DNA from 2 places in the Streptomyces sp. JLYT201 genome. Region 1 is predicted to be linked to the other one. Evidence: riboswitches for the same ligand, from Rfam matches in the RefSeq annotation. Region 1 holds a riboswitch; the other holds the start of a gene.

Evidence for each region. A riboswitch is a leader RNA that binds a small molecule or an ion and turns the genes downstream of it on or off. The one in region 1 is predicted to bind cobalamin.
Region 2: another riboswitch for cobalamin. It lies ahead of AC5WAM_RS04935 (CoA-acylating methylmalonate-semialdehyde dehydrogenase); the one in region 1 lies ahead of AC5WAM_RS02055 ((2Fe-2S) ferredoxin domain-containing protein).

The regions. Positions count from the first base shown of each region.
Region 1 covers NZ_CM182551.1:508,119-513,858, forward strand. Annotated here, with positions in the region: gene AC5WAM_RS02035 (acyl-CoA dehydrogenase family protein) at 1-32, opposite strand, end outside; gene AC5WAM_RS02040 (PadR family transcriptional regulator) at 100-657, opposite strand; gene AC5WAM_RS02045 (SMP-30/gluconolactonase/LRE family protein) at 760-1,722, opposite strand; gene AC5WAM_RS02050 (cobalamin-binding protein) at 1,859-2,773, shown strand; gene AC5WAM_RS02055 ((2Fe-2S) ferredoxin domain-containing protein) at 2,802-3,209, opposite strand; cobalamin riboswitch at 3,273-3,394, opposite strand; gene AC5WAM_RS02060 (cytochrome P450 family protein) at 3,475-4,695, opposite strand; gene AC5WAM_RS02065 (MFS transporter) at 4,951-5,740, opposite strand, start outside.
Region 2 covers NZ_CM182551.1:1,146,753-1,152,492, reverse strand. Annotated here, with positions in the region: gene tsaD (tRNA (adenosine(37)-N6)-threonylcarbamoyltransferase complex transferase subunit TsaD) at 1-429, shown strand, start outside; gene AC5WAM_RS04945 (GNAT family N-acetyltransferase) at 429-1,007, shown strand; gene alaS (alanine--tRNA ligase) at 1,028-3,688, shown strand; cobalamin riboswitch at 3,828-4,007, shown strand; gene AC5WAM_RS04935 (CoA-acylating methylmalonate-semialdehyde dehydrogenase) at 4,181-5,680, shown strand; gene AC5WAM_RS04930 (acyl-CoA dehydrogenase family protein) at 5,689-5,740, shown strand, end outside.

The DNA.
Region 1 (5,740 bases):
GTGTGGGGGTTGAACAGCAGCGCGTCGGCCATGGCCAGTCGCCTTTCCGGCTCGGGGGTCGGGGAGGTCGGGGAAGGGGGCGGGAGAGCTGGGGGTGCGTCAGCGCCGGGCGCCGAGCCGTTCGAGGGTGGCGATCACGTCGTCGAGCCAGGTGAGCGTCATCTGTTCGTACGCGATGCCGCCGCGCAGCACGACGTGCTGGAGCTCCTGCCCGTCGTCGAGCACCGCGGGTGCCTCGGGCCCGGTGAAGTCGCGCCGCTCCCCCGCGCGGTAGTGCGCGAGCCGGTCGGCGTGCGCCTCGCGGTAGCGCCGCACCTCGCGGATCAGCGCGGCCGGGTCGTCGAAGGCAGCGCCGCGGATCTTCACGGCGAGCTCGTGCCGGACGCTCTCGGGCTCGATCGGCTCGTGCAGCCAGCCCGAGAGCGCGGCGCGGCCGAGGGCCGCGACGGAGTACTCCTTCTTGTCGGGCCGGTCCTGCTGCGCCACCGCGCGGGCCTCGATCCAGGCGTCGCTCTCCATGCGCTTGAGGACGCGGTAGATCTGCTGGTGGGTGGCGGTCCAGAAGTATCCGATGGACCGGTCGAACCGCCGGGCCAGCTCATAGCCGGAGCCCGGCTGCTCCAGCAGGGAGACGAGGATCGCGTGCTCAAGCGCCATGCCCGAATCCTTCTATGCAACTCGTTGCATATACAAGCGACGCAGGGCAGGTGAGACACGGCTCACCCGGCCGCGCCGCGTTCCGCGCGGGCGGCGGGCGGGCTACGACGGGTCGGCGCCCGCGGGCACTTCGTAGATCTTCCCGTCGACACCTGCCCGGTAGAGCCTGCCCGCCGAGAAGCCGCGGTCGCCCTGGCCGTAGGTGACCTGGGTGGACAGGTGCAGGCCCGACTCCACGGCGCAGAGGCGGCCGTCCTCGACGCGCCAGATCTGGCCCGCGGCGTGCGTGGCGATCAGCGGTCGCCCCGTGCTGTCGAGGGTGAGCCCGTCCGGCAGGGCGAGGACGTCGGACGGGGCCACCGAGACCCAACGCCTCGGGTGGGCCGGGTCGTCGGCCGCGATGCGGTAGAGGCCGGGGGCCACGGTGGTCTGGATGACGTACACCTGCGTCCCGTCCGGGGACACGGCGATGCCGTTGGGCTGGGGCACCCGGGCCCAGGCGGGGTCGACCCTGCCGTCCGGCGAGACGCGGCCGATGTTCCGCCCGCCCAAGGTCGTGGTGTACACGGTGCCGTCGGGCGCGAGGGCCACGCCGTCGATGCCGCCGAGTCCGGCGGCGTACGTGGTGACCTCGCCGGTGTCCGGGTCCACCAGGAGGAGCTTCGAGGTGGGCAGCGCGTCGCCGGTGAGCGAGTGCACGAGGTCGTTGCCGGTGCCGACGAGGAGGCGGCCGTCCGCACGCACGACGATCCCGCCGTTCGCTCCCACGTCGCCGGTGAGGGGTACGGGGGTGCGGCCCGGCGCGTCGATCCGGTAGACGCGGCCGGTGAAGTACGCGGTGGCGAACATCCGCCCGCGCTCGTCCACGACGATCGACTCGACCCAGTCGGGGATGCGCGCCACCTGGACCGGCGCTCCCCGCCCCGGGGCGGCACAGGCCGGTGCCGCGGACGCGGGGGCGGGTGCGAGCACACCCGCGGCCGCGGCCAGCAGGGCCAGCGACGCGATGCCGCGGCCCGGCCCGCGCAACACTCCGCGCGGCCTCCGGCTCACCTTCAACGTCATCGGTTCTCCTCCGTCGTCGGGTCGTGTGCCGGGCGAAGTATCAGCTCCGGGAGCGGCGAGCACCACCGTCTGGAGGTGTCGGCTCGGGCACACCGGTGGCGGGCGCGGGCGGCGGCGCACGCCGTAGGGTCGGCACATGCGCATCGTGTCCCTGCTCCCCGCCGCCACCGACGTCGTCGCCGAACTCGGCCTGCTGGAGGGGCTCGTCGGGCGCACCCACGAGTGCGACTGGCCGCCCCGGGAGGCGGCGGCCGTCCCCGTGGTGACCGGTGCCGATCTGGACCAGGACGCCTTGAGCAGCCGTGAGATCTCCGACGCGGTGGGCGGGTCGGCGCACTCCGGGTCCTCGCTGTACTCCCTCGACACCGAGGCGCTCGCGGCCCTGCGCCCCGATGTGGTCCTCACCCAGGACCTGTGCGACGTCTGCGCGGTCTCGTACGAGCGGGTCAGCCGCACCGTGCGGCTCCTGGACGCGGACACCCGCGTCCTGAGCCTGGAGCCGCGCACCCTCGACGACGTGCTGGACTGTCTGGTCACGGTCGGGGCCGTGCTCGGGGTGCGGGGGCGCGCCGCGTCGCGCCGGGACGAGCTGCGCGCCCGCCTCGACCGGGTGCGCGCCCTGACCGCGGGGCGTGCGCGGCCCCGGGTGGTCGCGATCGAGTGGCTGGATCCGCTGTGGCCGGCCGGGCACTGGGTGCCCGAGCAGATCGCCGCCGCCGGGGGCGAGCCGCTCCTCGCCGGGCCCGGCGAGCACACCGGGCCCATGACGTGGGACGCGGTGCGCGCGGCCCGGCCCGACGTGCTGCTCGTGCTGCCCTGCGGCTTTCCGCCCGAGCGGACGCTGCGCGAGACGGGCCTGCTCACCCGGCTGCCCGGCTGGTCGAAACTGCTCGCCGTCCGGTCGGGGCGCGTCTGGGTCCTGGACGGGCCCGCGTACTTCAACCGGCCGGGGCCGCGCGTGGTCCGCGGGGCGGAGGTGCTGGCCCACGTCCTGCACGGGGTGGGCGCCGGGGCGGCGGTGACCGCGGGCGAGGCGCGCCCGCTGCCCTGACCCGGGCGCGCCGCCCCGGCGCGGTGGTTCAGGACACCGCGCGGCGTCGCGGCGGGGTGAAGGCGTACAGGTCGAGGATCTCCGGCCGCGGAGCGACGCCGGGGCCCCCGGCGCGGACCCAGGCGACGATGTCCTCGGTCGCGTCCGCGTCGTTGACCAGGCCGAGCCACACCGGCCGGGCACCGGCCGCCCGGCCCTCGGCAGAGGGCTGGACCACGATGACGTTGGCCTGGTCGCACACGTCCAGGCAGGCGGAGACGCGTACGGGTGCCTCGGCCCGCAGGCGCGCGGTCTGTGCGGCGTGGTCGACGCCGGTCACCTTCGGACTGCCGCAGCAGCAGTCTCGGCAGACGACGACCCGGCAGGGCGCCGGTCCTGTGGCCGTGTCATGACTTCCTGCGGTGCCGGACGACTTCCGGGCCGGTCTTGCGGGCATGCCGCGTCCTGCCTCTCTCCGGGGAGATCCGCCCCGGTGTTGTGCGGAGGAGGCGACCGCGTGAGTCTCCTGGCTCTCGGGTCGCCGCTCGTCCCGGCTTTCCCACCCCCTGCGGGGCGGTGGCCGGTCGGGACGCGCTCGCCGATCACAGTGGCGGGACCGCGCCGGATTCACACCGGCTTCCTCGGACCGCCGTCGCCTTGTCGTCCGTCATCATTCCATCCGACTGCCCTCAGCTGCCCGGGGGTCCCGCTCCGGGACCTCGTCAGCCGCCGTACAGGGTCACCGGCAGGGCCTGGACGCTGTTGCTGACGAAGGACGGCAACGGCACCAACTCCGCGCGCGGCACGGCGAGCTCCATGTCCGGGAACCGCCCGAACAGGCCCGGCAGCGCGATGCCCGCCTCCAGACGGGCCAGGCCCGCGCCCAGGCAGTAGTGCGGGCCGTGGCCGAAGGAGAGGTGCTTCGGACGGGGCCGGGCGATATCGAACTCCTCGGCGTCGGGGCCGAATCGGTCGGGGTCCCGGCCCGCGGCCGCGTACGAGGCGAGGATGGCCTCGCCGCGCGGGATCACCACGTTTCCGACGGGGATGTCGTCGAGGGCGTAGCGCAGCGGGAAGTGCGCGACGGGCGGGTCCCACCGCAGGGTCTCCTCCACCACGGCGTCCCACGGCCGTTGCCCGGTGGTGACGGCGGCGCGCTGCTCGGGGTGGGTGAGCAGCGCCGCCGTCGCGTTGGTGATCAGGTTGAGGGTGGTGCCGTGGCCCGCGACGAGGACCAGGGTCAGGGTGCCGATCAGCTCCGGCTCCGAGAGCCGGTCGCCGTCGTCGCGCGCGGCGATCAGATGGCTGGTCAGGTCCTCCCCCGACCGCTTCCGCCGGTCGGCGACGAGGTCGGCGAGGAGTGCGTGCAGGCGTTGTTGGGTGGCGAGGGTCTCTTCGGGCGGGGTGACGCTGCTGGTCAGGCTCGCGGAGAGGTTCCGGAAGTCGTCGAAGCGCTCGTCGGGCACGCCGAGGAGGTCGCCGATCACCGCCATGGGCAGCGGATAGGCGAAGTGGCGGCGCAGGTCCACGGGATCGGTGCCGCCCTCGGCGAGGGCGTCGAGGAGGCTCTGGGTGATCGCCTCGACGCGGGGCCGCATCGCGGTGACGCGCCGCGCGGTGAAGGCCTGCGCGACGAGGTCGCGCAGCCGGCGGTGTTCCTCTCCGTCGGCGGTGGTCATGCCGCGGTTGGTGACCATGCCGATCAGCGGCCAGCCCTCCGGCACCTCCCCCGCCCGCAACGCGGACCAGTGCGCCGGGTCCTTTGCCGTACGGGGGTCCGCCAGGAGTTCCTGGAGGAGTTGGTGGCGGGTGAGGACCCAGGCGGGCAGTCCACCGGGGAGCCGCACGCGCACGGCGGGGCCGATCGCGCGGAGCCTCCGGTTCTCGCCGTGGAGGTCACCGGCGCTCGCGTCGAGGCGGAAGGGAGGGGGTTGGCTGTCCACGGGTCACCTCTGGCTGGGTCGACGAGGGAGCGAGCGTGGAGCGTGTGCGGGGACGGGCGTGGCGCGGGCGTGTGCTGTGCGCACCGTGCGCCGCACGCGGTGTGCGCCGTGCACGGCGTACGCGGGCGCCGTGCGGGGCGGCGTACGCGGAGCGGCCACTGGATCGTACGGTTCCGCGCGAGCCCGGAGAAGAGCGCGCGCGACGCCCGTGCGACGGTCCGTGGGGGCGTGCCCGGCCCGGGGCCTGACGGGTGTTCAGCCCGACGTGGCCGCGGGAGCGGGCTCGGCCTCGGTCTCCGGTTCCGCCTGCCGTGCGCGGTCGGCCGTGGCGCTGGCGACCGTCATCCGCAACGGGGGCAGGGACGCGACGAAGGTGCCGAGGGCCAGCAGGACGCCGAGCACTCCGGCGCCCGCCGTGTCGAGGACGGCGCCGACGGCCAGCGGCCCGATGCCGGTGCCCAGCGCGCTCGCTCCGCTGAGGGAGGCCACCAGGCGTCCGCTCGGGTCGAGGAGCGCGGCGGCCGCGAGGGTCTGTACCAGGACGGCCAGTTGGCAGGCCTGCCACAGGACGGCCGCGACGATGAACAGCACCGGGTCGTGGGTGAGCACCAGGGCGGCCATCGACAGGGCCTGTGCCGTGATGAAGGCGGCCAGGGACCGCGTGCGGCCGAAGCGGCGGGCGGCGGCGGGGCCGAGCACGGCGCCGACGAGGGCCACGACACCGGAGACGGCGAGGACCACCGACACGGCCGAGGGCGACATGCCGGTGTGTTCGCGGCCGAAGACCGAGGCGTACGCCCAGGCCCCCTGGGTGACGGCCCACAGCAGCGCGATCCCGCCCAGCAGGACCCATGAGGGGGTGGCCGCGTCGTTCGGCGTGGCGGCCGGGGCGGGCGCCGCCGGGGCCGCCCCGGGCTGCGCGGTCCCGCTCGTGGTCGGCCCGTCGGGAAGGCCGCCCACCAGGGGCCAGGCGAGCAGGCAGCACAGCGCCATGACCAGGAAGCCGGTGCCCTCCCCCACGCTGTGGTTGGCCGCGGGCACCGCC
Region 2 (5,740 bases), 640 kb from region 1:
CCGTACGCCTTCTCGTTCTCCGGTCTGAAGACCGCCGCGGCCCGCTGGGCCGAGAGCCACCGGGGCCGCGAACTGCCGGTCGCCGACGGGGCCGCCGCGCTCCAGGAGGCCGTCGCCGACGTCCTGACCCGCAAGGCGGTCGCGGCCTGCGCCGCGCACGGCGTGGGCACGCTCGTGGTCGTCGGCGGCGTCGCCGCCAACTCCCGGGTGCGGGCCCTCGCCGAGGAGCGCTGCCGGGCCGCGGGGATCACCCTGCGCGTCCCGCCGCTGGGCCTGTGCACCGACAACGGCGCGATGATCGCCGCCGTCGGCGACCTCCTGGTGCGCGCGGGCGCCGAGCCCGCACCCCTCGACGTGTCCATCGACCCCTCGGCGCCCCTTGAGCACGCCGCGCTGCACCCCGTCGCCCGCGTCGCGAGGGCCGCCTGATGGCCGCCGTCGTGCACCGCCTCGCGGGCCCCGGCCTGCTCGCCCACCGCGAGGGCATCCGCGCCGTCTACGCCGCCGCGTTCGCCGAGCCGCCCTGGCACGCGGAGCCCGCCGAGGCCGACGGGTATCTGACGCGCCTCGCGGCCGACGCCGCCCGGCCCGGCTTCGCGGGCGCCGTCGCCCTCGACGGCGAGCGGGTGCTCGGCTTCGCCACGGCCTGGACGTCGAGCACCCCGCTGCCGGACGCCCGCTCCTACCCGCGCGTCACCGCCGCGCTCGGCGCCGAGCGCACCGCCGCCTGGCTGTGCGGCGGCCTGGAGGTCGACGAACTCGCCGTCGTGCCCGGCGCGCACGGGCGCGGACTCGGCCGTACGCTCCTCGAAGCGGTCACGCGCGACGCGCCCGACGCCCGCTGCTGGCTGCTCACGTCCGTGCGGGCCGACGCCACCGTCCGCTTCTACGAGCGGCTCGGCTGGCGGCAGGTCACCCACCCCGCCCCCGACGGCCACGGCACCGCCGTCTTCCTCGGCCCCCACCACCCGGCGCGCACCGCCGCCGCCCCGCCCCTGTCACCCTGAGCCCCCGCCCGGAGCACGCCTTGCGCACCGCCGACATCCGCACCCGCTTCCTCGACTTCTTCGCCGAGCGCGGCCACACCGTGGTGCCCAGCGCCCCGCTGCCCACGCCCGACCCGACGCTCCTGTTCGTCAACGCGGGCATGGTGCCGTTCAAGCCGTATCTGACCGGCGAGGTGGCACCGCCGTGGCCGCGCGCCACCAGCGTGCAGAAGTGCGTGCGCACCCTCGACATCGAGGAGGTGGGCAAGACCACCCGGCACGGCTCGTTCTTCCAGATGAACGGCAACTTCTCCTTCGGCGACTACTTCAAGGAGGAGGCCATCGCCTACGCCTGGGAGCTGAGCACCCGCCCCGTCGCCGACGGCGGCTACGGCCTCGACCCGGCCCGGATCTGGGTCACCGTGCACCACTCCGACACCGAGGCGCGCGCCCTGTGGCGGCGGCTCGCGGAGCTGCCCGACGAGCGGATCGTGGCGCGCGGCGACGAGGACAACTTCTGGCACATGGGCGTGCCCGGCCCGTGCGGACCGTCCTCGGAGCTGTTCTACGACCGGGGCCCCGCCCTCGGCCGCGCGGGCGGCCCCGCCGTCGACGAGGACCGGTACATGGAGTTCTGGAACCTCGTCTTCATGCAGTACGAACGCGGCGAGGGCACCGGCAAGACCGGCTTCCCGATCCTCGGCGAACTGCCCCGCCGTAACATCGACACCGGCATGGGCCTGGAGCGCATGGCCACCCTCCTCCAGGGCGTCGACAACCTGTACGAGACCGACGAGACCCGGCCCGTCCTCGACCGCGCCGCCGAGCTCGCCGGGGTCCGCTACGGCGCCGACGCCACCGCCGACGTCCGTCTGCGCGTCGTCGCCGACCACGTCCGCACCGCCCTGATGCTGCTCGCCGACAACACCGCGCCCGGCAACGAGGGCCGCGGCTACGTGCTGCGCCGCATCCTGCGCCGCGCCGTGCGCTCCCTGCGCCAGCTCGGGTACGGCGACCCGGCGCTCGCGGACCTGCTCGCCGTCGCCCGCGACCGGATGGCGCCGAGCTACCCGGAGGTCGCCGACGCCTTCGCGCGCATCGCCGACCAGGCCCAGGGCGAGGAGGACGCCTTCCGCGCCACCCTCAAGCAGGGCACCACCGTCCTGGACACCGCGGTCACCCGGGTCAAGGCCGACGGCGGGCGCCACCTGCCCGGCGCCCAGGCCTTCCTGCTGCACGACACCTACGGCTTCCCCATCGACCTCACCCTGGAAATGGCCGCCGAACAGGGCGTCGAGGTCGACCGCGACGGCTTCACGGCGCTCATGCGCGAGCAGCGCGAGCGGGCCCGCGCCGACGCCCGCGCCCGCAAGTCCGGCTCCGCCCCCGACACTTCGGCCCTGCGCGCCGTCCTCGACGCGCACGGGCCCACCGACTGGCGCGCCTGGGACACCCTGGCGACGGACTCCCGCGTCCTCGCGCTGCTGGGCCCCGCGGGTCCCGTACCGGTCGCCCGGGACGGCGAGATCGTCACCGCCGTCCTCGACCGCACCCCGTTCTACGCCGAGTCCGGTGGCCAGGACAGCGACGCCGGACGGCTCACCGGGGCCTCGCTGGAGGCCGAGGTGCTCGACGTGCAGCGGCCGCTGCCCGGCCTGGTGGCCCATCAGATCCGCGTCGCGGCAGGGGAGGTGGCCGTCGGCGACGCCGTGCACGCGGCCGTCGACCCCGAGTGGCGCCTCGGCGCGCGCCAGGCCCACTCGGGCACCCACGTGCTGCACGCCGCCCTGCGCGAGATCCTCGGCCCGACCGCCCTGCAGTCCGGCTCCTACAACCGCCCGGGCCAGCTGCGCCTCGACTTCCCCTGGCGCGGCGGCCTCTCCGCCACCGTCCGCAGCGAGGTCGAGGAGGCCGCCAACCGCGCCCTCCGCCGCGACCTGCCCGTCGGCGTGCGCTGGATGACGCTGCCCGAGGCCAAGGAGCTCGGCGCGCTCGCGCTGTTCGACGAGACGTACGGCGAGCGGGTCCGGGTGGTCGAGATCGGCGGCGCCTGGTCGCGCGAGCTGTGCGGCGGCACCCACGTCGAGCACGCCGCGCAGATCGGCGTCATCGCGCTGACCGCCGAGTCGTCGGTGGGCGCGGGCATGCGGCGCCTGGAGGCCGCGGTCGGCATCGAGGGCTTCGGCTACCTCGCGCGCGAGCGCGACCTCCTCGCCGGCATCGCCGAGCAGCTCCAGGCGCCGCGCGCCGAACTCCCCGACCGCGTCGCCGCGTTGCTCGCCCGGCTCAAGGCCGCCGACCGGGAGAACGAACGCCTGCGGCAGGCGGCCCGTGCCGCGCGCGCCGCCGAGCTCGCCGGGCGGGCCGTCGAGGTGGGCGGCGCGTACGTGGCCACCGCGACGGCCGAGGGCGACGCGGGCGCCGCGCGGGCCCTGGCCCTCGAAGTGCGCGGACGGCTGCGCCCCGAGCGGCCGGGCGTGGCCGCCGTGACCCTCTCCGGCGACAGGCCGGTGCTCGCCGTGGCGGTGAACGAGGCGGCACGGTCGGCGGGCCTGTCCGCGTCCGCCCTGGTCAAGCGGCTGCTCGGCGGCCGCGGCGGCGGCTCGGACGAGGTGGCGCAGGGCGCCGGGACGGACCGGGACGCGCTCGCGGCCGCGGTGGCCGGACTCCCCGGAGTCGTACGCGAGGAACTCGGCGCCTGAGCGCGGCGCGAGCAGCCACGACGGCCGTTCACCTGAGGTCCGTCGTGGCTGGTCGCGCGGCTCCCCGTGCCCCTTCGGGGGTGTCAGGGGTGCGGTAGGGGTTGGCCTCCGTGGACTTACTAGGACGTCCAAGTATATCGTCGTGACCAAGGCCCGCGGTGCAGGGAAGCCGGTGTGAATCCGGCACGGTCCCGCCACTGTGACCGGGGAGCGCGTTCCCGTGGAGGATCGACGCCACTGACGGAGAAGTCCGTCGGGAAGGCGGGGGAGCGCGCGCTGATCCGGGAGTCAGGATACCGGCCGCGGGGTGTTCCGTGTTGTCCACGAGGATGGAGCAGACACGCATGGCCCCGGTGCGCACCCGCGACCCTGGAGATCCGGACCTGCGAGCGGTGATCCCCGCTGCCTGACGGCTGTTCGGCGTGCCCTGTGGCGGCGCGCGGCCCAGCCCTGCCATCCCCGGACCGCACCTGACGAGAGAAGCAGGTCCCCATGGTCCGTGAACTGACCCATTTCATCGGCGGCGAGCACACCCCGGGAACATCGGGAACGCACGCCGACGTGTACGACCCCAACACCGGTGACGTCCAGGCACGCGTACCGCTCGCGCACCGCGCGGACACCGAGGCGGCGATCGCGAACGCCGCGAAGGCGCAGCCCGCCTGGGGCGAGTGGAACCCGCAGCGCCGCGCCCGCGTCCTGCTGCGGTTCCTCCAGCTCGTCGAGGACGAACGCGACGCCCTCGCGCACCTGTTGTCGTCCGAGCACGGCAAGACCGTCGCCGACGCGCACGGCGACCTCCAGCGCGGTCTGGAGGTCGTGGAGTTCGCCGCGGGCATCCCGCACCTGCTCAAGGGCGAGTTCACCGACAACGCCGGAACCGGCATCGACGTGCACTCGCTGCGCCGCCCCCTCGGCGTCGTCGCCGGGATCACGCCCTTCAACTTCCCCGCGATGATTCCGCTCTGGAAGGCCGCGCCCGCGCTCGCCTGCGGCAACGCCTTCGTCCTCAAGCCCTCCGAGCGCGCCCCCTCCGTCCCGCTGCGTCTGGCCGAGCTGTTCCTCGAAGCGGGCCTGCCGCCGGGCGTCCTGAACGTCGTCAACGGCGGCAAGGAGGCCGTCGACACGCTCCTGGAGGACCCGCGCGTCAAGGCGCTCGGCTTCGTCGGCTCCACGCCGATCGCCGCGCACGTGTACGCCACCGCCGCCGCGCACGGCAAGCGCGCCCAGTGCTTCGGCGGCGCCAAGAACCACATGATCGTGATGCCGGACGCGGACCTCGACAGGGCCGTCGACGCGCTGATCGGCGCGGGCTACGGCTCCGCGGGCGAGCGCTGCATGGCGATCTCCGTGGCCGTCCCGGTCGGCGAGGCCACCGCCGACGCCCTGGTGGCCCGCCTCAAGGAGCGCGTCGGTTCGCTGCGCATCGGCCGCTCCGACGACCCCGAGGCCGACTTCGGGCCGCTGGTCGGCCGCGACGCCGTCGAGCGCGTCCGCGCCTACGTCGACCTCGGCGTCGAGGAGGGCGCCGAACTCGTCGTCGACGGCCGTGACGTCACCCTGCCCGGCCACGAGGGCGGCTTCTTCGCGGGCGCCTCGCTCTTCGACCGCGTCACCCCGGACATGAGGATCTACCAGGAGGAGATCTTCGGCCCCGTCCTGTCCGTCGTACGGGCCGCCGACTACGAAGAGGCGCTGCGGCTGCCCACCGAGCACCCCTACGGCAACGGCGTCGCGCTCTTCACCCGCGACGGCGACACCGCCCGCGACTTCACCCGGCGCGTGGACACCGGCATGGTCGGCGTCAACGTCCCCATCCCGGTCCCCGTCGCCTACCACACCTTCGGCGGCTGGAAGCGCTCCGGATTCGGCGACCTCAACCAGCACGGCCCCGACGCCATCCGCTTCTACACCCGCACCAAGACCGTCACCTCGCGCTGGCCCTCCGGGGCGAAGGAAGGCGCGAGCTTCACGATCCCGACGATGGCGTGAGCGCCCCGATGACCGTCACGACCACCACCCTGCTCGGCGAGGACCAGCTCGCCCTCGTCG